One region of the Janthinobacterium sp. JF4 genome, then DNA from elsewhere that is predicted to be linked to it. Evidence: predicted binding sites of a transcription regulator. Region 1 holds the regulator's gene; each other region holds the start of a gene.
The links. The regulator NrdR, encoded in region 1, represses ribonucleotide reductase genes. The targets are predictions, from matches to a motif close to CACNANATNTNGTG.

Region 1 (2,199 bases):
CGAAGGCTATCCAGGCAAGCGCTACTACGGTGGCTGCGAATACGTCGACGTGGCCGAGCAACTGGCCATCGACCGCGTGAAACAGCTGTTCGGCGCCGAATGCGCGAACGTGCAGCCGAATTCCGGTTCGCAGGCGAACCAGGGCGTGTTCTTTGCCATGTTGAAACCAGGCGACCTGATCATGGGTATGTCGCTGGCCGAAGGCGGCCACCTGACCCACGGCATGCCGCTGAACATGTCCGGCAAATGGTTTGACGTCGTGTCGTATGGCTTGACGGCGGAAGAAGACATCGACTACGAGGCAATGGAGCGCCTGGCCCGCGAACGCAAGCCGAAACTGATCATCGCCGGCGCCTCCGCGTTCTCGAAAAAGATCGACTTCGAACGCTTCGGCAAGATCGCCAAGGAAGTTGGCGCCTATTTCATGGTCGACATGGCCCACTACGCCGGCCTGATCGCCGCCGGCCTGTACCCGAACCCGGTGCCGTTCGCCGACTTCGTCACCTCGACCACGCACAAATCGCTGCGCGGCCCGCGCGGCGGCATCATCCTGATGAAGGCCGAGCACGAAAAAGCCATCAACTCGGCCATCTTCCCTGGCATCCAGGGCGGCCCGCTGATGCACGTGATCGCCGGCAAGGCTGTCGCCTTCAAGGAAGCGCTGAGCCCTGAATTCGTCGAATACCAGAAGCAAGTGATCAAGAACGCCGACGTGCTGGCGAAAACCCTGATCAAGCGCGGCCTGCGCATCGTGTCCGGCGGCACCGAGTCGCACGTCATGCTGGTCGACCTGCGCGCCAAGAACCTGACGGGCAAGGAAGCCGAAGCCATCCTCGGTTCCGCGCACATCACCTGCAACAAGAACGGCATCCCGAACGACCCGCAAAAACCCTTCGTCACCTCGGGCATCCGCCTGGGCAGCCCGGCGATGACGACGCGCGGTTTCAAGGAAGCGCAAGCGGAAGAAGTGGGCAACCTGATCGCCGACGTGCTGGACAATCCGCATGACGCCGCCACCATCGAGCGCGTGAAAGCGGCCGTGAAAGTGCTGGCCGACGCGCATCCGGTGTACGCATAATTATTTGTCCAGAATGTGTCATACGGAGTAAGATTCTGTCTGACACATTCCAGTCGTGCCCAAGGGCGCCCGGAGTGATTCGGGCGCCCTTTGTACAAGGGCGGCGATTTCCCGTAATTATTACTATAAAGTTGTAGCCAGCCCATGAAATGTCCATTTTGCCAGCACGGCGACACCCAGGTTCTCGATACGCGCGTATCGGAGGAAGGGGATGCCATTCGGCGCCGCCGCCGCTGCGGCAAATGCGACAAGCGTTTTACGACTTACGAACGCATTGAACTTATCATGCCGGCCGTCGTCAAAAAGAATGGCAGCCGGACGGAGTTCGCTGCGGATAAGTTGCGCGGCAGTTTGATGCTGGCCTTGCGCAAGCGTCCCGTCGCGGCCGCCTCCGTGGATACGGCCATCGCCTCCATCCAGGAAAAACTGCTCACCAGCGGCTTGCGCGAAGTCGATTCCGGCTATATCGGCGAGCTCGTCATGCAAGAACTCAAGCGCCTCGACAAGATCGCCTATATCCGCTTCGCCTCCGTCTACAAGAATTTCGAAGACCTGGCCGAGTTCCAGGATGCGATCGCCGAAGTGGGGCAGGCACGCAGCAAGCCCTGACGTACACTTTTCCGACAACGGGGCCGCTCATGCGCCCCGTCTTCATCATGCCAGCGTTCGCCTGGCAAGCAGCCTGATCAATCCCAACGCTGTCCTTCTCAATTATCGCCGTGTTGTTTGCGCCAGCGCAGACCCGGCTTCTTGCGCGCGCCTATCTTGTAGCTGGGCCGCCTGATCTTGCGACTCTTTCTGCGGAAGGGAGTAGCACATGCGCAATGGCGGTCGCACTATGTTTCCTGCGGGTGGCAGCAGCCTCGTCGAGGTGCTCGTGTCGCTGCTGCTGTTGGCGCTAGGCTTGCTTGGTGCCAGCATCCTGCAACTGCACTCCCTGCGCGCGCGCCACGAGTCGGCGCTGTTGTCGGTGGGCGTGCAGCTGGCCGCCAGCATGGCCGAGCGCATGCGCGCGAACAGCGTGCTCATGAATGGACCCGATACGGGCAACCCCTACCTGAACGTGGCCTACGCGGCGGCGGACGCTGCCGAAGCTGGCGGTGGCGCGCCGGACTGCTTCG
Region 2 (2,199 bases), on a different contig from region 1:
CGGCGCGGTCGATGGCGCTGCGCCACACGGCCCAGTTGTGCGGCTGCGGATAGGTGTTCAGCGCCAGCAGCACCTTGCGTCCATATTGATGGGCGTAGCGCACGCCTTCGGCGATGGCCTTCTCGTCGAAATTGAGGCCGGCGAAATTGCGCGCATTCGTGGCATCGCGAAAACCCAGGTACACGGTGTCGGCGCCATTGTCGACGGCCGCTTTCAAGGCAGGCAGGCTGCCGGCGGGGCAGACCAGTTCCAGCGGTCCGGCCACGCGGGTGGCGGTGGTTGATTCAAGCATCATGATGTTCACAGTCCTGTATCGGCTCAGGGTGCAGACTATAGCCCCGCCCATACCGCCCAGTCCTTGACGCAGGTGAAGGAATGCATGCATGGCTGGCGCGCGTTCAACTTGCTTGACCTGGCTGTAAAATGCCCACTTTTCTCCCTGTCCGATTGCCCGCCATGACCCGCAAACCGCTGCTGATTTTCCTGCTCACCCTGTTCCTCACCGCGCTGCAAGTGCAGTGGGCCGGCCCGGTCGATGGCTATGACGCAGGGACCATCTCCGTGCTGTCGCCGGAGGTGCTGGGCGCGTATCCGGGCGTGCTGCTGCTATTCCTGCTGGCCGTGTTCGCGCGCCGCCAAATGCCGCTGCTGCGTCAGGCTGCCTTCTGCACGGGCCTGCTGGCCGTCTATTGGCTGCTGGCGAACTACGTCACCTTCGACGCGCGCGTGGCCAGCTGGAGTACCTATTCGCCGCTGGAAATCTGGGCGCACGTGCTGCCCGCCTCCGTCGCCAGCATCGCCGCCTGCGGCGCCGCGTTCTTTTGCGCGAGCTGGCTGATCCTGCGCGAAACGCGCTGGAACAAAACCGGCTAAGGTGGTTTTTTCACCTGCATCAAGGATTCGTCACGCAACTGCACGCGCCCTTTGACGTCACTACATTTAGTGATTAATCTCCATAAAAACACCGCATGTTGTGTTTATTGGAGGTTTCATGACGACAAATGCAGTTTCCCCCACACGCGGCCAGGTCGATGTCGCCGCGTCCATCAATGAATACCTGGAGCGGCGCGACTGGCGCGTGAACGCCAACGCCAATCAGGGTTACTCGCTGGGCGGCCTGATACTCAATGTGTCGGGCAAGGTCATCGCCAACTACTGGCTGGACCAGGTGTATCCGCCGGAAGTGGGCGCGGCGCACCGCGAAGCGGCGCTGCACATCCACGACCTCGACATGCTGGCCGGCTATTGCGCCGGCTGGTCGCTGCGCACCCTGCTGCACGAAGGCTTGAATGGCGTGCCGGGCAAGATCGAATCGGGTCCTCCGAAACACATGTCGAGCGCCATCGGGCAGATCGTCAATTTCCTCGGCACCCTGCAAAACGAATGGGCCGGCGCGCAGGCGTTCAGCTCCTTCGACACCTACATGGCGCCCTACATCCGCAAGGACAGCCTGCGCTACGAAGACGTGCGCCAGTACATGCAGGAGCTGATCTTCAACCTCAACGTGCCATCGCGCTGGGGCACGCAGACGCCGTTTACCAACCTCACCTTCGACTGGGTCTGCCCGGACGACCTGCGCGAGCAGATTCCCGTCATCGCCGGCCAGGAGATGGGCTTCAGCTATGGCGAGCTGCAGGCGGAGATGGACATGATCAACCGCGCCTACATCGAGATCATGATGGCGGGCGACGCCAAGGGCCGCGTCTTCACCTTCCCCATCCCGACGTATAACATCACCGAGGACTTCGACTGGCATAGCGAAAATGCGGAACGCCTGTTCGAGATGACGGCCCGCTACGGCCTGCCCTACTTCCAGAACTTCATCAATTCGGAACTCAAGCCGAACATGATCCGCTCCATGTGCTGCCGATTGCAGCTGGACTTGCGCGAACTGCTGAAACGCGGCAACGGCCTGTTCGGCTCGGCCGAGCAGACCGGTTCCCTGGGCGTGGTGACCATCAACTGCGCGCGCCTGGGCCACCTGTGGCGCGGCGACGAGCCAGCCTTGCTGGCCGATCTGGACCGCCTGCTGGAACTGGGCAAGACCAGCCTGGAAATCAAGCGCCACACCATCGAGGAACTGATGCAGCAAGGCCTGTTCCCCTACACGAAGCGCTACCTGGGCACCCTGCGCAACCACTTTTCCACCCTGGGCGTCAACGGCATCAACGAAATGATCCGCAATTTCAGCGGCGACGC
Region 3 (2,199 bases), on a different contig from region 1:
CGCGGTCCGCTTCGTTCAGCGACAGGCCCATGGCCACGCGCATGTAGAACGCTTGCGGCATTTCGATGCGCACGTCATGGATGTGCAGGAAGTAGCGGTCATACAGGGTTTGCAGGCCGATGTAGCCAAATTGCAAGTCGCGGTCGGCCACGATGGCTTTTGCCAGGCGTTCCAGGTCGAAGCTGGCGAGTACCGGGTTCAGCAGGTCGTTGGCGATGCCCTTGGCGATGTACTGCGGGAAATACGTCAGGTATTCGGCGGCAGCGGCCGCTTGCGGCACTTCCTTGCCGAACACTTCCTTGCGCACCGTGTGCAGCAGGATGCGGGCCGTGACCTGGCTGTAGGCCGGGTCTTTTTCCATCAGCGCGCGCGCCGCCAGGATGGCCGACTTGTGCAGCTCTTCGACGGGCACGCCGTCGTACAGGTTCTTCACCGTTTCAGCCAGGATGGCGTCGGCGTCGACGTGCTTTTCCAGGCCGGCGCAGGCGGCGTTGATCAGGTCGCGCACTTCCTGCATGTCCAGCAGACGGCGCACGCCGTTGTCGGTGACATTTAATTGCGGTGCGGAAACTTGCGCGGAAGCGCCCAGCGCTTCCTTCTGCAGGCGGCGTTCTTCCATGTGCTTGGCGCGGTACAGCACATAGGCACGCGCCACGTCGTGCTCGCCCGAACGCATCAGCGACAGTTCCACCTGGTCTTGCACGTCTTCGATATGGAAGGTGCCGCCGCCCGGATGGCGGCGCACCAGCGCGGCGACGACGCCGTCGGTCAGCTGTTCCACCAGTTCGCGGACGCGTGCCGAGGCGGCGCCCTGGCCGCCGTTAACGGCCAAAAACGCCTTGGTCATGGCGATGGCGATCTTCGAAGGCTCAAATGCCACCACCGCGCCGTTGCGGCGGATGATGCGATAGTCGCCCAATGCCGCGCCCGTGCTCGCCACGCTGTTGGCCGCGCCTGGCGCTGGCGATACTGGCGTTGGATGGATGGAAATATCTTGTGGTGATTGCATTGAAGCTCCCGTTGTCAGCTAAAGTCAGCCTGCAGTTTTGCTGCCGCGTGTGTTGTTGAATAGAACGCCCGATGGTCAGGGTTTCTTCAGATATTTGTTGCTAAATAGTAATTTCATAATGCCTACAACAGGATCAGAATCCATATCGCCACACCGCACTGCACGGCTGGCGCGAAACACGATCAAGGGTGATGAGCCGCCAGTTCCAGTGCTTTATCAGCAATCCGGGTAGCTTTGACAATAATTCTGAAAACGTCTGTGATGGCACTACATATAGTCTTTACATCCAACTTCTGCACTAATTGTAGTGCCCATCGGAGGGGGATGCAATAGTTTTCCGGCATCCGCCGGCGTAATTTTTTGTATTTTCATATACGATTTCGGTTGACTTTTCAGGGCATGGATGGAAAGCCCAATCCCCGCGAAGTAAGCGCTAACGCAGGCTGCCCGCGCAAGGTTTCCATCCAGCATTCTTGATAAAAATGCCAGTCAAAAAACGGCCCCGGATCCGTCTTCCTTCCCGGCGCGATATGCTCGTGGCCGCGCACCTGGGACAAGCCGTAGCGCGCCACCAGCGCCGCCGTCAGCGTCGCCAGGACATGGTATTGCCGCCGCTGGAAAGGCACATCGTCCGCGCCTTCCATTTCGATACCGATGGAATAGCCATTGCACTGCGGGCGTCCTTCAAAGGTGGACGCGCCCGCATGCCAGGCACGTTGATCAGCAGAAACATATTGCAGCAGAGCACCATCGCGCCGCACAAAAAAGTGCGCCGACACCTGCAAGCCACGCAGGTCGGTGAAAGAAGGATCGGCATTATAATCTACCCGGCCCGTAAACAAGTCCGTCACATGCGGTCCGCCGAAGTGGCCACCCGGCAAGCTGATGTTATGGATCACCAGCAAATCGACTTGCGCACCGTCCGGGCGCGCATCGTAGTATTGGGAGTCATAGCGCAGCGCGCCGTCGCACCAGCCATCTTCATCTATCGTCCATGCGCTCATCAAGCAAAGCTTCCTGTATCGTCAATTTCTGCATGCGGTAACGCAACTGGCGCACGCTCAGGCCCAGCTGCCGCGCCGCCCGCGCGCGGTGGTAGCGCGCCTGCACCAGCGCCAGCATGATCATGTCGCGCTCGGCCTGGCGCAAATACATGTCCAGCGGCAAGACCGGAGCCACGCCATACGCGG

Region 2: the regulator NrdR is predicted to act here: its motif matches at 932-945, upstream of AC54AF_RS21735 (ribonucleoside triphosphate reductase).
Region 3: the regulator NrdR is predicted to act here: its motif matches at 1,275-1,288, upstream of AC54AF_RS05125 (ribonucleoside-diphosphate reductase subunit alpha).

Annotation. Positions count from the first base shown of each region.
Region 1 covers NZ_JCAQAV010000042.1:39,640-41,838, reverse strand. Annotated here, with positions in the region: gene glyA (serine hydroxymethyltransferase) at 1-1,078, shown strand, start outside; gene nrdR (transcriptional regulator NrdR) at 1,223-1,687, shown strand; gene pilV (type IV pilus modification protein PilV) at 1,896-2,199, shown strand, end outside.
Region 2 covers NZ_JCAQAV010000037.1:46,102-48,300, reverse strand. Annotated here, with positions in the region: gene ubiU (ubiquinone anaerobic biosynthesis protein UbiU) at 1-295, opposite strand, end outside; gene AC54AF_RS21740 (hypothetical protein) at 457-873, shown strand; gene AC54AF_RS21735 (ribonucleoside triphosphate reductase) at 992-2,199, shown strand, end outside.
Region 3 covers NZ_JCAQAV010000003.1:314,539-316,737, reverse strand. Annotated here, with positions in the region: gene AC54AF_RS05125 (ribonucleoside-diphosphate reductase subunit alpha) at 1-1,009, opposite strand, end outside; gene ampD (1,6-anhydro-N-acetylmuramyl-L-alanine amidase AmpD) at 1,402-2,013, opposite strand; gene AC54AF_RS05115 (sigma 54-interacting transcriptional regulator) at 1,991-2,199, opposite strand, start outside.